Regions from separate parts of the Streptomyces sp. NPDC005070 genome, predicted to be linked through region 1. Evidence: riboswitches for the same ligand, from Rfam matches in the RefSeq annotation. Region 1 holds a riboswitch; each other region holds the start of a gene.
The links. Region 1 has a riboswitch for cobalamin ahead of ACWEBX_RS24380 ((2Fe-2S) ferredoxin domain-containing protein). Riboswitches for the same ligand answer to the same signal wherever they lie in the genome.
Positions count from the first base shown of each region.

Region 1 (7,015 bases):
AACGGCCGAGCCATACCGGCCAGGTTCCGTCGCCGCCCGTGCAGAACGACACCAGGTCGCTGCCGGTCACCTCGTCGATGGCGCGCACGTAGCCGTCGCCGACCGACTCGCACGCGTCGTCGTCCTGGTCCTCGTAGTAGCGCCTGACTCTGCCGGACAGCGTCTCCCAGGCCGCGGCGTCCGCGAAACCGCCGGCCGCGCCGTCGGTGCCGAAGCCGTAGGCGTGGCCGTCGAGGAGCAGACGAGGGTCCTCGTCCCGGCTCAGCGCCAACTCCCAGGCGACGGCGGGCTCTTCCCGGATCAGCAGCCGCACGGCGGGTACCTCGGTGACCGGGAACCGGTTCCCCTCGTACTCACCCTCGCCGGTGATCACGGCGGTCTCCATCGGGTACGCGCCGGGGGGTATGCGCTCGGCGAGTTCGCGGGGCTCGGCCGCGCCCGGGTCCGAGACGGCCAGGCGGCCGGTCGGGATCCGCACCATCGCGATGTGCCGCGGTTCGGCTGTCTCCGTCTTGGTCCAGGGTTCCACGGGGAAGGAATTGCCGGGCTGGAAGAGTGCGTTGAGCGCCACCTTCAGACGCATGGGTTTCGGCGGACGCCACAGGGTCGCGGGCTCCTGGCCGCCCGCGAAAGGCGCCTCCACCGCGGTGACGTCACCTGACTCGGGCGCGTCCGACGGCCCGGACGCACGGCCGACCGCCCGTACCCCGAACCCGGACCGGTCGTGCCACCGCTGGTCCTCCGGCACATCGGCCACGGTGTGGAACGACCCGCCGCTGTCGCCGCGTTCTTCCAGCACCTTCCTGCCGGCTCGCCCCGGGAGGAGTTCCAGCGTGACCCGCCGGGCGTCGGGCGCCAGGTCCGGCTGTTCCCGTGAGGCATAACGCCGTTCCACGTACTGCCGCAGGAACAGGCGGTCGCCGTCCAGCAGACGGAGGTCCACGTCGCGGACACGTCGGCCGAGCTCGTCGTACACCCACTGCCCGACGAAATGGTCGCGCCAGGCGACGAGATGCACCTCCGTGGGGACCGCGCGCCCCGGAATCCGGTGCAGCACCACGTAGGGCTCCCCGGCTCCGTCCCGTTCCTCCGCCTCCGCCCGCGTCAGCAGCCCAATCGCCCGACGGGCACCGGCGTCCCACCCCTCGGCGTACGCAACCACCACCACGTCCTCGCCCACGCCCCGCGCCGCCCCTCCGCCGCCCTCAAGATCCACCGATCACCGGGCACGATACGCACGACCGGTGCCGTCGGCGGCGTGGGGCGCCTGACTGACGGTTCAGAGGCGAGGTGGCAGCCAGCCCTGCTGGACGGCTCGTACGCCGGCTTCGAAACGGCTGCGGGCGTCGAGGCGTTCCATCAGTTCGGAGGCGATCCGGCGGGCCGTGCGGTGCGACACCCCGAGCCGTTTGGCGATGGCCTCGTCGGTGTGGCCCTCGGCCAGGAGCCGGAGGGTGGTCGTCTGCTGGCCGGTGAGTCCGTTCGGGTCGGTGGGGACGATCTCGCCGAGCGGCTGGGCGGATTCCCAGGTGGTCTCGAAGAGCGCGCACAGGGCGGTGAGGGTGCCCTGACCGGTCAGCAGGACGGCGCCGGCGGCGGTGTCGTCGCTGCTGACCGAGATCATGGCGGTCAGCCGGTCCATGAGGATCATCCGGGTCGGCAGGGACGGAACCGTGCGGACCCGGCCGCCCAGCCGGGCCAGCCAGGTGGCGTGTTCGACGGTGGGCCGGTTCGTACGGACACTGTCGAGGTAGATCGTGCGCATGCGCACCCCGCGGCCGAGCAGGTCCTCGTTGAGCGGGCGTGACGCGGCCATGTTCTCCGCGGTCTGGGGTCCGCCCGGGGCGAAGGCCAGGAACTCCTCGCGCACCTCGCGGGTGAGTACGGCCAGCCGGTCGCGTATCTGGTCGAGGCCGACGAGTTGCTCCACCCCTGGATGGCTGGTGGCCGGGCGGAGCTCGGCGTACTCGGAGATGAGCTGCGCCGCGGCGGCCCGGGAGGATTCGAGGCGCTGCTGCTGGGCCGCCAACTGGGCCTGCTGGCGGCCCATCAGGATCTCCATGCCGATATCGGGCGAGACGGCCCGGAGCCGGCCCGCGTCCCCCGCGGCGGGGCGCACCAGGGCCAGTTCGCTCAACGTGTCGAGGGCGTCGCGCACCTCTTCCCCGCGCAGCCCCACGGTGTCGGCGAGGGCCGCGACACCGGCGGCCGGACTTCTGAGCATGGCGCGATACACCGTCTCGGCGGCGGCATCGAGTCCCAGCGCGGTCAGCATCAGGTTCCCCCCAGTTTCCACAGACCCTCCCCTGTCCCACGATGATCTTCGCAGAGGACAGGGGATCGTCACAGGGGGAGGACCGAACCGGCCATGGCCTCAACTGGCCACCGCACAAGCCGACTTGTTGACGCGTCCCGTTGAGATTCTGGACTGCATGTACCTGGTCCACACATATCTGGAACTGCCGCCCGGCGACGAACTGCCGCAGAACATCAGGACTCTGGTGCGATCGGCGATCGTTCCCCGCGACGGCGTCGAGCACGTCGCCGTGCATGCCGTCTCTCCTTCCGAACTCACGCTCGGCTTCTACCTGTTGGCCGATGCGCTCGAGGACGCGGAGGAACGAGCGGTACGGACCACCCGCCGACTGCTGCGCGCCGTACCGCAGTTGGCCACGGCGCGGCCGACCGGCGCCGGAGTGCCGCTGATGCCCCTGGCCTTCGAACCGCGGGCGGTGGACGGAAGCGGCCCCCGTGGACGCATCGGTCCAAGGCCGCTTCCGTCCAGCCGTGAACCCTTTCCTCGGGCCTGAGCTGCGACGAACCTATGAATCACCGGCCGAGCCGAGCGCCACCGCGGGGCGCGACAGCAGGCCGGACACCGCATCTCGTCCCGGAAGGAACGGAAACAGCCATGCTTCGTACCCGCATCGCCAAGGCCGCCGCGGTCTCCTCCCTCGTCGTCGCCGCGGCTCTCGCCGCCCCGGTGGTCACGCACCGGTCCACGGCGGACGCGGTTCCGGCCTCCTCCGTTCTCGCCTCCGACGCCGGCTGGCAGGTCGCTCCGACGGACGCCGGCCGGCAGGTCGCTCCGGCGGACGCCGGCTGGCAGTAGGCCGCCCGCCGCGACCGACCGCCACGCGCCACGGCCGCGCCCCGTCGGCCTGAAAGGGCGGCGCCCCCTCGAACCGAGGGGGCGCCGCCCTTTTCGGCGTGAGCCGGAGCATGGCCAGGACATCTCCGAGCGCGGGCGGTGTGCGGACGCCTCGAAGGCCCCGCCGGGGATCGGCGGGGCCTTCGAGGCGTCGGGTGGGGCGTCAGGCGATCTTCTTGTAGCGCAGGGCGACGTAGTCCGAGGCCGGGTGGCCGCTGATGTCACCGCTGTTGATGTTCGCGGTCGAGTAGTTCATGTCCGTCGCCGGGCTGCTCTCGGAGTAGTAGTAGAAGGTGCCCGTGTCCTGGTTCTTCCAGCCCGCGAAGATGACGGCGTGCTCGGAGTAGTCGTTCAGCGCGTCACCGGGCAGGAGGGCGGCCTTGCTGATCTGCGTGCTCGCGCTGGAAAGCGTCTCGGTCGTCAGGGAGTTGGTGAGGTGCCAGGCCATGGAGACGAAGCCGGAGCAGTCCGTGCGGTAGGAGTGGTCGCCGTCGACGTCCACGGCGGAAGCGCCCTGGTCGTACTGGACGTTGCGGGTGTACCAGTTCTTGGCCCGGTCCATGACCTCGCTGCGGTAGATGGTGCCGCCCTGGACGGACTTCGGCGGCGCCGACGGCACGTAGGCGCAGTTGTTCGCGTAGGCCGACAGCAGGCTCTGGGTCCAGCCGGAGGCGTCCACCGGGTCGTCGGAGTGGTACGTGACGTCGCTGCCGTCACCGTCGGTCGGGTCGGCGTCGGAGTACCAGTACATGCCGCCGTTGGTTCGGCCGTAGTAGAGGCCGCCGCCGGGCGAGGAGAGCGAGTCGACCGCCGACCAGCCGCTCGCCTTGAGGACGGAGAGGTCCCAGTCGTCCACTCCGTTGATCTTGTAGCTGAGCAGTCGGCCGTCCGCGGTCGAGGCGACGATGCGGTCGTCGCCCGCGGCGGCGAGCGTCTTGAGGACGAAGCCGGTGTCGATCACGACGTGCTGGCCTATGTGGGCCGAGCCGGCGGGCTTGGGCTGCGAGACGAGGTACTGGTGGAGCTGGCCGTCGACGGTTCCGTAGAGGTGGCCGGCTCCGTCGTAGACCATCTTGTCGAAGGTCCAGCCGCCGTCCCAGATCTTGACGACTCCCGCGACCCCGAGGGAGGTGTTGTTCGTCTGGATGTCGACCCGGTAGAGGTCGCCGGTGGTCGACGTGACCAGGACCGTGTTGAAGTTGAGCGTCGCCATCGCCTTGGGCGTGAAGCCGAGGTTCGGGCCGATGAGCGTCTTGACGCGGTTGCCCGTGTCCGGAGCGATCTGCGTGTACGTCAGCCGGCCGTCCGACAGCGTCCCGTACATCGACACGTCACCGGAGCACGACGCGACGGCGTGGGCGGCGCCGGCGGTGGTGGCCACCATGCCGAGGGACATCGCGCCGACGGCGGCGACGGCTGCGGTGGTACGGCGGACGGCGTGGCTGAACTTCATGATCTCTCCTGCGGTGTGGAAGGGGAACGGGCGAAGGCACGTCACCGACCGCCCGGCTGCCCTGCAGGTGCAGCCGTGGAGGTCGTCCCGGGTGTGTCGCCCGGTGGCAAGAACTACTTTCGCCGCAGGTCACGAGGGGTGGAAGAGAGATCGGCTGGACGCAAACGTCCTTGGCCTGTTACGTCCTGACAGGGCATCGAAAGGCCCCGGGACGCCACACTCGGGCGTCCCGGGGCCGGTCGGCCGTGTTGGTGCGCAGGCCTCAGGAATCCGCCGGGCGCCTCGGCGGGGCGAAGGTGTACAGGTCGAGGATGTCCGGCGGCGGAGCCACTCCCGGACCGCCGGCGCGCACCCAGGCCACGATGTCCTCGGTCGCGTCCGGGTCGTTGACGAGTCCGAGCCAGACGGGCCGTGCGCCGGCGGCCCGGCCCGCGGCGGACGGCTGTACGACGATGACGTTGGCCTGGTCGCACACGTCGAGGCATGCGGAGACGCGCACCGGTACCTCCGCGCGCAGCCGCGCGGTCTGCGCGGCGTGATCCACTCCGGTCACCTTGGGACTGCCGCAGCAGCAGTCCCGGCACACGACGACCCGGCACGGCACGGGTCCGCCCACCCCCACGGACTCGCCCGGCATCTCTTCCGACGGCGTCTTGGGCACAGCCCACCACTCCCCACCCGGGGAGATCCGCCCCGGTGTTGATCGAGGAGGCGACCGCGTGAGTCTCCTGGCTCCCGGATCCCGAACGCTCCGCCCCCGCACCCCGGTCGGGGTGGTGGCCCGTGCTGCTCGCTCGCCGGTCACAGTGGCGGGACCGCGCCGGATTCACACCGGCTTCCTCGTTCCGCCGTCGCCCTATGTCGCCGATCATCATGTCATCCACCGATGTCGGTGTCCGTTCGCCGCCGGTGTCGCGCGGCTTCGGCGGCTGGGATGGGTCCATGACTTCTCAGCGAGACATGAACGGCAAGGTGGCCCTCGTGACCGGCGGGAGCCGGGGTATCGGGGCCGCGACGGCGCTGCGGCTGGCCCGCGAGGGCGCGGACGTGGCCATCACCTATGTGAGCGGCAAGGAGGCCGCGGAGGACGTCGTACGGGGTGTGGAGGCGCTCGGGCGCAGGGCGCTCGCCCTGCGCGCGGACGCCTCCGACGCGGCGGAGGCCGGCACGGTGGCGGACCGGGTCGTCGCGGAGTTCGGGCGGCTCGACGTCCTCGTCAACAACGCCGGGGTGGGGGTCCTGGGTCCGCTCGCATCCCTGACCCTGGCGGACGTGGACCGGGTGCTCGACGTGAACGTCCGGGGGGTCTTCCTGGCTTCCCGGTCGGCCGCGCCGCACCTCGGGGACGGCGGGCGGATCGTCACGATCGGCAGTTGCATGGCGCAGCGCGTCCCCGGTCCGGGAGGGACGCTCTACGCGATGAGCAAGTCCGCGCTGATCGGCCTGACCAAGGCACTGGCGCGGGAACTCGGCGGCCGCGGGATCACCGCCAACATCGTCCATCCCGGTCCCGTAGACACGGACATGAACCCGGCGGACGGCCCGTACGCGGCGGGCCAGAGCGCGCTGACCGCGGTGGGCCGCTTCGGTGCCGCCGACGAGGTCGCGTCGATCGTCGCGTATCTGGCGGGGAGCGAGGCGGGATACGTCACGGGGGCGGAGTTCGCGGTGGACGGCGGACACGCGGCGTGACGACCCCGGGGCCGGCCCTGCGGAGGGCCGGCCCTGCCGGGACGGACCGCGGCGACGCCGCGGGGGCCGCTCCCGGGCGGCCTCCGCGCGGGCCTCGGCGGCGCGCCCGGCCGGGGGGCGGAATCGGGCGGCTCAGCCGCCGAGTTCCTGGTGGCGTGCCGTCAGGCGGGACGCCCCCTCCTCCGTGAGGGAGCCGAAGAGGCGCAGGCGGGAGATGCCGCCGTCCGGGAAGATGTCCACGCGCGCGTGCGTGGCGACGGCGGGTGCCGCGAGGGTGAAGCGGTGATTGGTGTCGGGCTGGAGCCGGGTGCGGGGCAGGATCTCCGTCCACTCCCCCGCGTCTCCGTCGTCACCGTTGCGCACCGAAACCGAGGCCCATCCGGCGCTGTTGCCCTTCAGGTAGGCCGTGTCGATCTCGACGGCGCGGATCTCGGACCGGGCGACGAGCCGGTAGCGGATCCAGTCGTTGCCGTCGTCGCGTCGCCTGCGGGTCTCCCAGCCGTCGTCCATCTTCCGCGAACGGCCGGGCTGGATGGTGTTGGTGGCGGGCGAGTAGAAGAGGTCGGAGGCGTCCTCGACCTGTCCGCCGTTCTCCAGGGCGACCACGTCGAAGGTGCCGAGGGCGGACAGCCAGCGCGGGTCGGGCACGACCTCGCCGTACACCCGCAGTCGCGCGATGCCCCCGTCGGGGTGCTGGTTGACCCGTAGATGGGTGAAGC
Region 1 covers NZ_JBSFZS010000076.1:15,174-22,188, forward strand. The annotation lists gene ACWEBX_RS24355 (DUF4241 domain-containing protein) at 1-1,180, opposite strand, end outside; gene ACWEBX_RS24360 (helix-turn-helix domain-containing protein) at 1,280-2,275, opposite strand; gene ACWEBX_RS24365 (hypothetical protein) at 2,433-2,810, shown strand; gene ACWEBX_RS24370 (hypothetical protein) at 2,912-3,112, shown strand; gene ACWEBX_RS24375 (tachylectin-related carbohydrate-binding protein) at 3,315-4,604, opposite strand; gene ACWEBX_RS24380 ((2Fe-2S) ferredoxin domain-containing protein) at 4,867-5,241, opposite strand; cobalamin riboswitch at 5,306-5,480, opposite strand; gene ACWEBX_RS24385 (3-oxoacyl-ACP reductase family protein) at 5,547-6,296, shown strand; gene alc (allantoicase) at 6,429-7,015, opposite strand, start outside.

Region 2 (7,015 bases), on a different contig from region 1:
GGCATCCCGAGCCCGATCCACGAGATGATCTCCCGCTGGATCTCGTTGTTGCCGCCGCCGAAGGTGAAGATCACGGCCGACCGGTAGCCGCGTTCGAGCTCGCCGTGCAGGACGGCGCCGGCGGAGCCCTCCTTGAGGACACCGGGGGCGGCGACGATCTCCATCAGCCAGGCGTACGCGTCCCGGCGCGCCTCGGAGCCGTACACCTTGACGGCGGAGGCGTCCTGCGGGGTGAGCGTGCCCTCCTGGACGGCGTTCACCATGCGCCAGTTGAGGAGTTTCATGGCGTCCAGCCGGGTGTGCGTGCGCGCGAGGAGGCGGCGCACCCAGGGCAGGTCGACGACGCGGCGGCCGTCGGCGAGCTTGGTCTCCATCGCCCAGCGCTGGACGTCGTGCAGGGCGCGGATGGCCATCGTGCCGTGCGCGGCGAGGGTGACGCGCTCGTGGTTGAGCTGGTTGGTGATCAGCCGCCAGCCCTTGTTCTCCTCGCCGACCCGGCGCGTGGCGGGGACGCGGATGTTCTCGTAATAGCTGGCCGTGGTGTCGTGCGAGGCGAGCGTGTTGATGATCGTGCACGAGTAGCCGGGGTCGGAGGTCGGTACGAGGAGCATGGTGATGCCCTTGTGCGGCGGGGCGTCCGGATCGGTGCGGACCGCGAGCCACACCCAGTCCGCCGTGTCACCGTTGGTCGTCCAGATCTTCTGTCCGTCGACCGTGTAGTGGCCGCTCTCCTCGTCGCCTTCCCGCACGGCCCTGGTCCGAAGCGCGGCGAGGTCGGTACCGGCGCCGGGCTCGCTGTAGCCGATCGCGAAGTCGATCTCGCCGGCGAGGATCTTCGGCAGGAAGTACGACTTCTGCTCCTCCGTGCCGAACCGCATGATCGTCGGCCCCACGGTGTTGAGCGCCATCAACGGCAACGGCACTCCGGCCTGGGCCGCCTCGTCGAAGAAGATGAACTGCTCCATCGGGCTCAGACCCCGCCCGCCGTACTCCTTGGGCCATCCGACCCCGAGCCAGCCGTCCGTGCCGAGGCGTCGGATCGTCTCGCGGTAGAAGCGCTTCTGCGCCGCCGGATCGCCGTAGCGCGCGTAGGCGTTGTCCGGTACCAACTCGGTGAAGTAGAGACGTAGTTCGGTCCGCAACCGCTGCTGCTCCGGCGTGTATTCGAGATGCACGGCGCCTCCTGCCTCCCCGGGCCCGACCTGACGGCGCACACCGTAGAACGCGTTCCAGAAATAGGGAATGCCGATGACGCCGACGCCTCCCGGAGGATGCCGGGCTGAGGGGCGGGGGGCGGCCGCTGGGCGCGTGCGCACACGCGAGGGGGCGGTGCCCGGTCGTCCGGGGACCGCCCCCTCGTGCGGGCCGGTTTCCCGGCCCTCGCGGAATATCGTGGCTCGTACGTTCCCCGCAGCCGTCAGTGGCAGGGGAACCCGAGCAGATGCCGGGCGTCGTGGACCCATTCGTGGACGTTCTCGCCGGAGACGAGGGAGGTGGCGCCCTGTTCGGCGCCGACGAAGTAGAGCAGGACCAGCATCAGGATGCCGAAGAACGCCGCCCAGGGGACGATCGCGCCGATGGGCAGCTTGGCGGGAACGGCGGTGGGCGTGGCGGTCGGCTGAACGACGGACTGCGCCATGGGGCAGAACCTCCCGGGGAACTCGCGTCCCATTTCGGTGGTGCACAGGACGACAGTCACGGGTCTGACTTGCCCGCGTCCGTCACCCCTGGCCGGAGTGACATGTGCCGGGCTTACAGTGGCGCGACCGTGCCGGATTTCCACCGGGCTTCCGCCGAACCGTCGTCAATATCCATGTGACGGTACCGCGAAGCCGCCGACCCGGCCAAGGGCGCATACCTCCGCGCTCCGTGCGCCCCACGGTTCATGGGGCAGGGAGGCAGGGAGGCAACTTGCCTGATGGGCCCGGGGGTTCCGCCTCCGCTCGGGCACGACACACCATGGTGGACCATGGAGCATCGTCCAGGTCCACGACCCAAGAGAGTGAAGGCATGACCAGCCGAGTGATCTTGATCTCCGCGGCGATCGGCGAGGCGCTGCGCGAGGCCCGCTTCGACGACGGGAGTCCGGTGGACGCCTCGGGCCTGCGGGCCGCCCGGGCGGCAGCCGACGCGGGCGCCGTTCCGGCGGGCGGGCGCCTGTGCGTCTCCCCCACCGTGCGATGCCAGCAGACCGCCGAGGCGCTCGGGCTCGAAGGCGCCGTCGAGGCACCGGAGTTGGCGTCGCTCGATGTGGGCCGCTGGCGCGGGGCGACGCTGGCCGAGGTGAGCGTGAAGGAGCCGGAGGCGGTGGCGCGCTGGCTCGCCGATCCGGCGTCGGCTCCGCACGACGGCGAGTCGGTGCGGACGTTCTGCGATCGAGTGGCGGAACACCTGGACGCTGCGGCCGGTTTCGACGGCCGAACCGTCGCCGTGGTGGAGCCCGAGGTCGTACGGGCCCTGGTGGTACGGGTGTTGGGCGCTCCGGACCAGGCGTTCTGGCGCGTGGACGTACCGCCGCTCACCGTCACGGAGTTGAGCGGGCGCGCGGGGCGCTGGAACCTCCGCGCAGGACGCCCGCTCGTCGGGTCGGCCTGACCCGGACGGCCCGGGGTCTGACCCGAGCAGACCTGGGCCGGACCGGGACAGTCCTGAGCCTGACCCGGGCGAACCGGGGCCTACCTGGGTGACCTGGAGTCCGACTCGGGCATGTTGCCGCCCGACACTCGCGGCTCGCGGCTTCACCGCAGTGTGGCGATGAAGTCCGTGCACGAGAGGGCGCATTCACGGCATTTCCGCGCGGCGGCCTCCGACCCCGGACACGCGTCGAAAGCCTCGGCACACTCCAGACAGACGTCCCGGCACCACTCCAGTCGAGCGCGGAGCTCCCGGTCGCTCGGCCCCGGATGACGGGACAGTACATGGCAGGTCGCCTCGCAGACCTCCGCGCACAAAATGCCCGAACGTCGCGCGGCCTCCTGCCGCTTCGGCCCGTCCGGATCCATGAGGCTCGCGCGCAGCGTGGAGGTCCTGGCACATTCGGCACAGGTCCGGGCGCACTCGAAGCGGTCCTCCAAGTACCGGAAGAGCTCCTGCTGTGAAGGCGTCGTCGTCACAACAGGCGGGTAGCCGGAGGGAGTCGGTTCAAACAGCGCGAGGCCGGAGCCTCACGCGCCGGCCGCTTCCCGGGAGATCTGCTCGAACTGCGCTCCCATGGCCTCGGAGAGCGCCTGCGCCGCCGACAACGGGCGGACCATCACCGTGAATTCGTCGATGAGGCCGTCCTCGTCGAAGTGCAGGAAGTCGCAGCCGTTGATCTCCTTGTCGCCCACCTTGGCCGTGAAGACGAGCGCGTGGTCGCGGCCGTCGGCGCCGGCGATCTCACGGACGTAGCGGAAGTCGCTGAAGACACGCCAGACTCCACGCAGGATGGCGGCGGTGATCGGCTTGCCCGGGTACGGCTTGAAGGCGACCGGGCTGGTGAACACGACGTCGTCGGCCAGCAGCTCCTCGACCGCGCCGAGGTCTCCGGCCTCCACGGCCTTGCGGAAGGAGTTCATTGCGCCCGCCCTTCTTACTCAACTAATTGATTAGGTGCGGATAAGATTAGTCCTGCGAGTGCGGGGCGTCTAGCCTTGCGGGATGGCATTGCGCAACGCGGTACTGGCCTCGCTCCTGGAGGGTGAGGCATCGGGGTACGACCTGGCCAAGGGGTTCGACGCCTCGGTGGCCAACTTCTGGATGGCGACCCCGCAGCAGCTCTACCGGGAACTCGACCGGATGGAGTCCGAGGGGCTGATCGAGGCCCGGGTCGTGCAGCAGGAGCGCCGGCCCAACAAGCGGCTCTTCTCCCTGACCACGACCGGCCTCGAAGCACTGGCCTCCTTCACCTCGGGGCCCGCGAAGCCCACCGCGATCCGCGACGAGCTGATGGTCAAGGTGTACGCACTCGACATGGGGGACGCGGACGCGGTCCGGGTGGCGATCGCCGAGCGCCTGGAGTGGTCGCGCGCCAAACTTGCGCACTACGAACGGATCGGCGCCCGCCTGCTCGACGGGCGCACCGAGGACGAGTACCTGGCCGAGGCGGAGCGCGTAGGTCCGTATCTCACCCTCCTGGGAGGACGCGCCTTCGAGCAGGCGATCATCGACTGGGCGGAGCGGGCGCTGAGGGTCCTGGAACAGCGGGCGTCGCTCTCCCCCTGAAGGCGACCTGTTCGCATTAGCCTGGTCGCGGCCCGCATCGATCGCGGTTCGTGACGGTTCGTTTCGATTCGGGCCGGTTTGATGTGAGCCGGGTTTGGCCCCTTCGCGTTCGGTCCGTTCGCGTTCGGTCCGGTGCTGAGGAGGGCGATCGTGGTGCGTGCGCTCGGTGTCGCTGTCGTGGGGTTCGGCTGGATGGGACGGGTGCACACGCGGGCGTACGCTCGCGTTCTCCACCATTTCCCGGAACTCGCTCTGCGTCCCGAACCGATCGTTGTCGCCGACGAGGTGCCCGGCCGGGCCGAGGAGGCCGCCGCGCGGTACGGCTTCGCGACCGCCGTCCGTGACTGGCGGGAGATCGCCGCCGATCCGCGCGTCGAGGCCGTGAGCGTCACCGCGCCGAACTTCCTGCACCGTGAGATCGGCGTGGCCATGGCCGCGGCCGGCAAGCACCTCTGGATCGAGAAGCCGGTGGGACTGACCGCCGACGACGCCCGGGCGGTGTCGGACGCCGTGACCGAGGCCGGGGTCCGGGGCACGGTCGGCTTCAACTACCGGGGCGCACCGGCAGTCGTGGCGGCCCGCGACCTGATCGCCTCCGGCGACATCGGCGAGGTGACACACGTACGCATCCGCCTCTTCAGCGACTACGCGGCCCATCCGGAGGGCGCGCTGACGTGGCGTTACGAGCGGGAGCGGGGTGGCAACGGTGTCCTCGGCGACCTGGCCTCACACGGTGTCGACCTGGCCCGATTCCTTCTGGGCGAGATCGAGGCGCTGACGGCGGACACCGCGGTCTTCGTACCGCTGCGGCCGCGGCCGGCCGGCGCGACCGCGGGCCACGCGCGCACGGCAGGCGGCAAGCCGGCGCCCGTGGAGAACGAGGACTACGTCAACTGCCTGCTGCGCTTCACCTCCGGTGCCCGCGGCGTCCTGGAGGCGTGCCGGGTCTCGGTGGGCGAGCAGAACAACTACGGGTTCGAGATCCACGGCACCAAGGGCGCGGTGTTCTGGGACTTCCGCCGGATGGGCGAACTCGGCGTCAGCCGGGGCGCGACATACCAGGACCAGCCGGTCAGCACCGTGTACGTCGGTCCGGGTGCCGGGGACTACGCGTCCTTCCAGCCGGGCGCGGCGAACAGCATGGGCTATGACGACCTCAAGGTCATCGAGGCGCACGCCTTCCTGCGCTCCATCGCCGACAACAGGCCGTACGGGGCCACCCTGGTCGACGCGGTCCGCAGCGCGACGGCACTGGACGCGATGGCACGCTCGGCGGCGTCGGGGGCGTGGGTGACGCTGGAGGCGTAGCCCTCCGGGCCCGTCGCCGGCTGGGTCGGAGCCGTGTCTGTACCGCCACCCGTCGCCGTTGGATCAGACGTGAGTCACAGGGAGCCGCAGTTCGATCGGCGACCGGCCCTGGGGATGACGAGCAGGACCGTCGGATGACCGTCGCATGCACTCGCTCGACGGCGTCGCTCGGCCCGGGCGTCCCCGGATGCCGGGCGACGTGGCCACCCGCCCGGCCGACCTGGACCCGCTGCCCGCCGACTCAGGGTTCAGGTCACCATGGCGTAGACCGCCACCCCCACGAGGAGCAGGGCGAAGGCCAGAACGACGGCACAGGTGAGGCGGAACCGGAATCTGCTCCAGTACTCCGCGCGCCGGCCGTCGGCAGTGTCGGTGCGCCAGACCGACGGGATGTCGACGCGGCCTTCGGCGATCGCCGTCGCGGCCCGTCGCACATCCCCGGGGTGGTAGGAGTAGAAGGTCGGCGCCGCCCCGTACGTGCCCCGGCTCTCCCCGCCGTACCGGCGGACACGGACATCCGCACGACCAGCGGCGCCCGGCAGCCAATCCTCACGCACCGGCCACAGCTCGGCGACCTCGCGACTGTCCAGCCAGGGCTCCTCGTCCTGCGCTCCCTCGGGCACTCCCGCATCTGGCGTTCGCGGCATGCTTCCCCCCTCGATGCGGCAAGCCCCCAGTACACACCCGCTGCCCCACACGCCGACAGAGCGCCGACGCCCCGCCTGACCCCTCGATGTCAGCTGGGTGAACCGGCACCGGCCTGGCAGAAGGCGGGAAGCCTGCTGTGGCACAACGGCGCGACAGGTGGCGCGTCCGTTTTCGCGGGAGCCTCACCGCAGGGCTGGATTGGCCACTCGTACGGCCGGGGACGCAGAGGGCGTCCCCGGCCGTCCCGGGTCACAAGGCGTCGGGATCCAGGGGGACGTCCGGGGCGATGTGGGCACCGAGGACCTCGCGGTAGAGGGCGACTTCGGCCAGCAGGGAGCGGCGGACGCTGTCTGCGCGGCGGAAGCCGTGCCCCTCGCCCTCGAACAGCAGGAAGCGGTGCCACACTCCACGTTCGGCGAGGTTGTCCACGATGCACGTGGCCTGGTCGGGGCGGCAGATGAAATCGTCCGCTCCCTGGAGCATCACCAGCGGCGCGGTGATGCGGTCGGCGTTCGCGGCGGGTGAGATCTTGTCGAATCGAGCCCGGTCCTGCGGGAGGACGCCGACGAGGGTGTCCACGTAGCGTGACTCGAAGTCGTGGGTCTGGTCGGCCCGCCATCGTGCCGGGTCGCTGATCGGGTAGAGGACCGTGCCCGCGCGGAAGACGTCGCTGTGGACCAGACAGGCCAGGGTGGTCCAGCCGCCGGCCGAGCCGCCACGCACGGCCGTACGGGCGGGATCCGCCAGGCCCTCGGCGGCCAGGGCGCGGGCGACGGTGACGCAGTCGTCGACGTCGACCACTCCCCACTCGCCGCGCAGCCGGTCGCGGTAAGCCCTGCCGTAGCCGGTGGAGCCG
Region 2 covers NZ_JBSFZS010000022.1:8,834-15,848, reverse strand. The annotation lists gene ACWEBX_RS10530 (acyl-CoA dehydrogenase family protein) at 1-1,175, opposite strand, end outside; gene ACWEBX_RS10525 (CbtB domain-containing protein) at 1,418-1,639, opposite strand; cobalamin riboswitch at 1,678-1,817, opposite strand; gene ACWEBX_RS10520 (histidine phosphatase family protein) at 2,011-2,595, shown strand; gene ACWEBX_RS10515 (nuclear transport factor 2 family protein) at 3,165-3,557, opposite strand; gene ACWEBX_RS10510 (PadR family transcriptional regulator) at 3,640-4,203, shown strand; gene ACWEBX_RS10505 (Gfo/Idh/MocA family protein) at 4,354-5,511, shown strand; gene ACWEBX_RS10500 (hypothetical protein) at 5,760-6,158, opposite strand; gene ACWEBX_RS10495 (prolyl oligopeptidase family serine peptidase) at 6,409-7,015, opposite strand, start outside.
Region 2: it holds a riboswitch for cobalamin, as region 1 does, so the genes downstream of both, ACWEBX_RS10525 (CbtB domain-containing protein) here and ACWEBX_RS24380 ((2Fe-2S) ferredoxin domain-containing protein) in region 1, are expected to answer to the same signal.

Region 3 (7,015 bases), on a different contig from region 1:
TCGGGGGAGTTGATGTGCTTGTACAGCGTCAGCACCAGGTTGTTCGCCACGATCGAGTCGCCCGTCGCGAAGAACGCGACCAGCCGGCCGATCATGTGCTGCTCACCCGGCGTCAGCTTCGCGAGGTCGGCGACGTCCGAGTGGAGGTCGACCTCCTCGACGGTCCAGGTGTTCTTGATCGCGTCCCGGTAGCGCTCGTAGAAGTCCGGGTAGCGCATGGGACGGAGAGTCAGTTCGAAGCCCGGGTCGAGCAGGTTCTTCTCGGACACGGTCTTCTCGGCGTTCGTGTCGGTCATTACTGGCAGGCCTCGCAGGACTCGGGGTTCTCAAGGGAGCAGGCGACGGCGTCGGGGTCGGCGGCCTGCTGGACGAGGATGGTGGTCTCGGGCCGCGCCTGTGCCTGGGCCGCGCGGGCGATGCGCGTCGCCGGGCGCGAACGCAGGTAGTACGTCGTCTTCAGGCCCGCCTTCCAGGCGTAGGCGTACATCGAGGAGAGCTTGCCGATGGTCGGCGTCTCCAGGAACAGGTTCAGCGACTGGGCCTGGTCGAGGAACGGCGTGCGGGCGGCGGCCATGTCGATCAGGCCGCGCTGCGGGATCTCCCACGCCGTGCGGTACAGGTCGCGGACGTCCTGCGGGACCCAGGTGAAGCCCTGGACCGAGCCGTTGGACTCGCGCAGCGCCTCACGGGTCTGCGCGTCCCACACACCGAGCTCCTTCAGCTCGGCCACCAGGTACGAGTTGACCTGGAGGAACTCGCCGGAGAGCGTCTCGCGCTTGAACAGGTTCGACACCTGCGGCTCGATGCACTCGTACACGCCCGCGATCGAGGCGATGGTGGCGGTGGGCGCGATGGCCAGCAGCAGCGAGTTGCGCATGCCGACCGAGGCGATCCGCTCGCGCAGGGCCGCCCAGCGCTCCGGCCAGTTCAGCTCGACGTCGAAGTGGTCCGGGTGCAGTACGCCCCGGGCGGTACGGGTCTTCTCCCAGGCCGGGAGCGGTCCGTTGCGCTCGGCGAGGTCCGCGGAGGCCTCGTACGAGGCGAGCATGATCCGCTCGGCGATCCGGGTGGACAGGGCGCGGGCCTCGGGCGAGTCGAACGGGATCCGCAGCTTGAAGAAGACGTCCTGGAGGCCCATCGCGCCGAGGCCGACCGGACGCCACTTGGCGTTGGAGCGGCCCGCCTGCTCGGTCGGGTAGAAGTTGATGTCCACCACGCGGTCGAGGAAGGTCACCGCGGTGCGCACGGTGGCGTCGAGCCGCTCCCAGTCGATGTTCCCGCCGGTCACGAACGCGCCCAGGTTGACCGAACCCAGGTTGCAGACCGCCGTCTCCCCGTCGTCCGTGACCTCCAGGATCTCGGTGCACAGGTTCGAGGAGTGGACCGTGTGGCCCGGCTCCGCCGTCTGGTTGGCGGTGCGGTTGGCGGCGTCCTTGAAGGTCATCCAGCCGTTGCCGGTCTGCGCGAGGGTGCGCATCATGCGGCCGTAGAGGTCGCGGGCCGGGATGGTCTTCCTGGCGAGGCCCGCCTCCTCGGCCTTGCGGTAGGCCGCGTCGAACGCATCGCCCCACAGGTCGACCAGTTCCGGCACGTCGGCGGGGGAGAACAGCGACCAGACGCCGTCCTCGTTCACCCGGCGCATGAACTCGTCCGGGATCCAGTGCGCGAGGTTCAGGTTGTGCGTACGCCGGGCGTCCTCACCGGTGTTGTCGCGCAGCTCCAGGAACTCCTCGATGTCGGAGTGCCAGGTCTCCAGGTAGACCGCCGCCGCGCCCTTGCGCCGGCCGCCCTGGTTCACCGCGGCGACCGAGGCGTCGAGGGTCTTGAGGAACGGGACGATGCCGTTGGAGTGCCCGTTGGTGCCGCGGATCAGCGAACCGCGCGAGCGGATGCGGGAGTAGGACAGGCCGATGCCGCCCGCGTGCTTCGACAGGCGTGCCACCTGGTGGTAGCGGTCGTAGATGGAGTCCAGCTCGTCCAGCGGCGAGTCGAGGAGGTAGCAGGACGACATCTGGGGGTGCCGCGTACCGGAGTTGAAGAGCGTGGGGGAGGAGGGGAGGTAGTCCAGCCGGCTCATGAGCCGGTAGAGCGCGGTGACTTCCTCCACGGAGCGGACGGTGTCGTCCTCCGCGAGACCGCAGGCCACCCGCAGCATGAAGTGCTGGGGCGTCTCGACGACCTTGCGGGTGATCGGGTGCCGGAGCAGATAGCGGGAGTGCAGCGTGCGCAGCCCGAAGTAGCCGAAGCGGTCGTCGCCCTGGAGGTCGATCAGCGCGTCGAGGCGGGCCGTGTGCAGCCGCGCGAACGCGGCCGTGCGGTCGGCGATCAGGCCCTCGCGGTGGCCGACGGCGACCGACTCGGAGAAGGTGGTGACGCCCTGGGACGCGGCCTCCGCGGTGATGGTGACCGCGAGCAGACGGGCGGCCAGCCGCGAATAGGCGGGGTCCTCGGAGATGAGACCCGCGGCCGCCTCGGTGGCCAGTTCGCGCAGCTCGGCCTCGTCGGCGCGGGCGGACCGGCCGCGCAGCGCCGCCGCGGCGACCCGGCCGGGGTCGGCGTCGGGGAGGTCGGCGGTCAGATCCGTCAGGGTCCGCAGCAGCACGGTCCCGGGACCGTCGGTCTCCACCGGGGCCTGCGGCGCGGTCACTGAAGCCGGATCGGCTGGCGCGATGGTCACGTGGGCTCTCCTCGCTCGGCACGGGACCTTGCGGGCGGGCAGGGGCACACGGGAGCGCTTTCGGGCAGCAGCGCACCGCGTCCACCGGCCCATTCCGCGAGGCCCGGACGTCGTCGGCACCCGGGCCGGACGGCCGGGGCGCGCTGTCGGCAGGTCCTCGGACTGACGCGAGTACGGGCACACGCAGACGCGAACACGCACAAGTAACACCGTTGCGGGACAGTTCCGGATTCGCACCGGATTCCCCTGCGGCGACAGCGACCATGAGCATACATCTTGTGTCGGGCTCCGGGACTGCCCCCACATGTTGTGTCCGCTGGGTGTTCGAGAGCGCTACGGAGCGTGCCGGAGCGTCAACTCGTAAGTGAGCAGCCGGATGTCGTCGAGCTCCGGAAAAGGGTTCCAGTCGCGGTCCGGGGTGCGGGTGAAGCCGATGCGCTCGTAGAGGCGGTGGGCGCTCAGCATGGTGCGCTGGGTGGACAGCACGAGGCGCGCGCAGCCCTCCAGGGCCCGTGCCCGCGCGACGCAGGCGCGCACGAGGGCCTCGCCGGCGCCCCGGCCGCGCGCCTCCCGCGCGACCGCGAGCATCCGGATCTCGGCCTCCCCGTCGCGCGCCGAGTCGGCCATGGGGCCGCCGTCCGCCGCGAAGGTCACGCTGCCGAGCACCCGGTCCCCCTCGGCGGCGACCAGCACCTCGGCGACGGCCGCGCGCCCCGCGACGTCCCGCAGCCTTCCGAGGTACGCGTCGCTCTCCCCGAAGTCGAGCAGCCCGTCCCCGAGATAGGCCCGGGCCGCGATCTCGCCGATGGCGGAGTACTCCTCGGGCCGCGCCGGCCGGATGACGATGTCCATGCGGCGAGTGTGCCCGACCGGCACGGCGACGGGCCGCCGGTTTTCCTCCGGCGGCCCGTCGTTCACGGCTGTCGCGGCACCCGGCCCGAGGGACGGGTCCCTGTGGACCGGGACCGGTCCCCGGCGTCTCCTAGTGGCTCGCGTCCGCCGTCGCCGGCGGGAGTTCCGTCTCGACGCCCGTGTCGCCCGCGTCGGCCGTGTAGTCCCCGGGCGAGGTCTCGTCCACGCCCTCCGGGGCCTTGAGCGCCCGGAGGACGAATGTCAGGACGACGGTCACGGCCACGTTCAGGACGAACGCCGTCAGGCCGATGTAGCCGATCTCCCCGATGCCGGGGATCTCCTTCGAGCTGCCGCCGAAGTGCTTCTGCGTCGGGGAGGCCACCCCGTAGGCGGCGATCGTGCCGTAGAGCATGCCGACCGCCCAGCCGCCCAGCAGCGCCCAGCGGTGGAACCAGCGGGTGAAGAGACCGCCCACCAGCGAGGGGAAGGTCTGCAGGATCCAGATGCCGCCCAGCAACTGGAAGTTGATCGCGACGGTCTTGTCCATGGTCAGGACGAAGACCAGCGCGCCCACCTTCACCAGCAGCGAGACCAGCTTGGAGACCCGGGTCTCCTGCCGCGGGGTCGCGGCCGGGTTGATGAAGTCCTTGTAGATGTTGCGGGTGAAGAGATTCGCGGCCGCGATCGACATGATGGCCGCCGGGACGAGCGCGCCGATGCCGATGGCGGCGAAGGCGACGCCCGCGAACCAGTCGGGGAACATGTCCTCGAAGAGCTGGGGGATGGCGAGCTGGCCGTTGGTGACCTTCACGCCCGCCGCGATCGCCATGAACCCGAGCAGGGCGAGCAGGCCCAGCATCAGCGAGTACAGCGGCAGGATCGTGGTGTTGCGGCGGATCACCTCCCGGCTGCGGCCGGACAGCGTCGCGGTGACCGAGTGCGGATACATGAACAGCGCCAGCGCCGAGCCGAGCGCGAGGGTGGCGTACGTCCACTGGCCCGCCTCGGCGGGGACGATCCCGCCGGCTCCCGCGGCCGTGTACTTGGCGCCCGCCGCCTTGAAGATCTCGTCGAAGCCGCCCAGCTTGATCGGGATGTAGATGATGGCCACCGCGATCACGATGTAGATCAGGGTGTCCTTCACGAACGCGATCAGCGCGGGGGCCCGCAGCCCCGAGGAGTAGGTGTACGCGGCCAGCACGCCGAACGCGATGAGCAGCGGCAGGTCCTTGACGAACCAGTTGGCGCTGTCGCCGCCGCCCACGCCCATCACGTCCAGGACGGCCTGGATGCCGACGAGTTGGAGCGCGATGTACGGCATGGTGGCGAGGATGCCGGTGACGGCCACGGCGAGGGACAGGCCCTTGGAGCCGAAGCGGCCGCGCACGAAGTCCGAGGTCGTCACATAACCGTGCCGGTGGGAGACCGACCACAGGCGGGGCAGGAAGGTGAAGATCAGCGGATAGACCAGGATCGTGTACGGCACCGCGAAGAAGCCGGCCGCGCCCGCCGCGTAGATCGCCGCCGGCACGGCGACGAAGGTGTACGCCGTGTAGAGGTCGCCGCCGAGCAGGAACCAGGTCACCCAGGTGCCGAAGGACCGTCCGCCCAGGCCCCATTCGTCGAGGGTGTGCTCGTCGGCGGCTCTGCGCCAGCGGGCGGCCAGGAAGCCCATGACCGTGACGGCCAGGAAGAAGAAGATGAACACGCCGAGAGCGACGCCGTTCACACCGTCGTTCATGCTTCCGCACCCCCCTTCGCGGAGGTACGGGCCCGCTGGTCACGCCGCCACAACTGGTAGGCGATCACCGTCAGCAGGGTGGAGAGGGGTACCCACAGCAATTGGTACCAGTAGAAGAACGGGACACCGATGAACGCCGGGTCGGTCTTCGTGTAGGAGCCGACCCACAGCATCGCCACGAAGGGCGCGAGCAGGCAGAAGGCGATCACCACGCGTACCGGTGTCACCACTGGTGGTTTCACTTCGGGTAGGTCTGACATCGTGCGACTCCGTCCCCTCGTCGATCACCTGGGTAACGCGCAGGCAATCTAGGGGACGGTCCGGTTTTAGGGAACACCGCAGCGCGGCGGCGGTGTGGAGGGTTGGTGCACAGGGCACGGGGGCGTGCCCCGTGCCCGCGGAGTGCTCCGTACCGCTCAGTCCTGCGGACGCTTGAGGCGGGCGACGAACTTGTACCGGTCGCCCCGGTACACCGAGCGCACCCATTCCACCGGCTCGCCCTGCCGGTCGAGCGAGTGGCGGGAGAGCATCAGCATGGGCAGGCCCACGTCGGTGCCGAGCAGTCCGGCCTCGCGCGGGGTGGCCAGCGAGGTCTCGATGGTCTCCTCGGCCTCGGCGAGGTGGACGTCGTAGACCTCGGCCAGGGCGGTGTAGAGAGAGGTGTACTTCACCAGCGACCTGCGCAGGGCGGGGAAACGCTTGGCGGAGAGGTGGGTCGTCTCGATGGCCATGGGCTCGCCGCTCGCGAGGCGCAGCCGTTCGATGCGCAGCACGCGGCCGCCGGCGGAGATGTCGAGCAGACCGGCGAGGGCGTCGTCCGCCGTGATGTAGCCGATGTCCAGGAGCTGCGAGGTCGGTTCGAGACCCTGGGCGCGCATGTCCTCGGTGTACGAGGTCAGTTGGAGCGCCTGGGAGACCTTCGGCTTGGCGACGAAGGTGCCCTTGCCCTGGATGCGTTCGAGGCGCCCTTCGACGACCAGCTCCTGAAGGGCCTGCCGCACCGTGGTGCGCGAGGTGTCGAACTCGGCGGCGAGGGTGCGCTCCGGCGGTACCGGCGTACCGGGCGGCAGTGTCTCCGTCATGTCGAGCAGGTGCTTCTTGAGGCGGTAGTACTTGGGCACGCGCGCGGTACGGATGGGTGCCCCGCCCTCGTTCTCCGCACTGCTGACGTCGGTGCTCATGCTCTGCCTTCCCGGCTCCGGATGCCGAAGCGACCGCCATGTCGTCGGCCACGGCTCACATCGTGGCACGGCTTGTCGTGCGGGTGTTCCCCGCACGCTCCGTGATCCCCTCTATATACCCTCGGCGCACCTGTTGGTCTAGTCCATCGCGGGCGGACGGTGCCGTCGAACTCAGTACGGACAGGCCGGAAGTGGTTCCCTCGCAGGCCGTGAACGGGTCCGTAATTTGTGCCGCTTGGCTACTTAAAGGTCCTTGCATATGTAGGTCCCATAACGGCCGACTGGACGGGCTTACACACCCTTGACACCCCCCTAGGTCTAGGCCAAGCTCCCGGTACTGGTCTACACCATTGGTCCAGTCCCGGCCCCACGGGCGGTACACGGCGTATGTCACCGCGGGGAGCAGGGGGGTTTGTGGCATCCCTGAGGAGGGTGGCGTGAAGCGCAAGCTGATAGCCGCGATCGGTATCGCGGGCATGATGTTCTCCGTCGCGGCGTGCGGCAACGACGACAAGTCCGGGGGGTCGGACAAGGGCGCGGACGCCAAGGAGCTGACGGTCTGGC
Region 3 covers NZ_JBSFZS010000084.1:24,065-31,079, forward strand. The annotation lists gene ACWEBX_RS25755 (ribonucleotide-diphosphate reductase subunit beta) at 1-296, opposite strand, end outside; gene ACWEBX_RS25760 (ribonucleoside-diphosphate reductase subunit alpha) at 296-2,677, opposite strand; cobalamin riboswitch at 2,809-2,958, opposite strand; gene ACWEBX_RS25765 (GNAT family N-acetyltransferase) at 3,011-3,529, opposite strand; gene mctP (monocarboxylate uptake permease MctP) at 3,660-5,270, opposite strand; gene ACWEBX_RS25775 (DUF3311 domain-containing protein) at 5,267-5,530, opposite strand; gene ACWEBX_RS25780 (GntR family transcriptional regulator) at 5,687-6,451, opposite strand; gene ACWEBX_RS25785 (extracellular solute-binding protein) at 6,889-7,015, shown strand, end outside.
Region 3: it holds a riboswitch for cobalamin, as region 1 does, so the genes downstream of both, ACWEBX_RS25760 (ribonucleoside-diphosphate reductase subunit alpha) here and ACWEBX_RS24380 ((2Fe-2S) ferredoxin domain-containing protein) in region 1, are expected to answer to the same signal.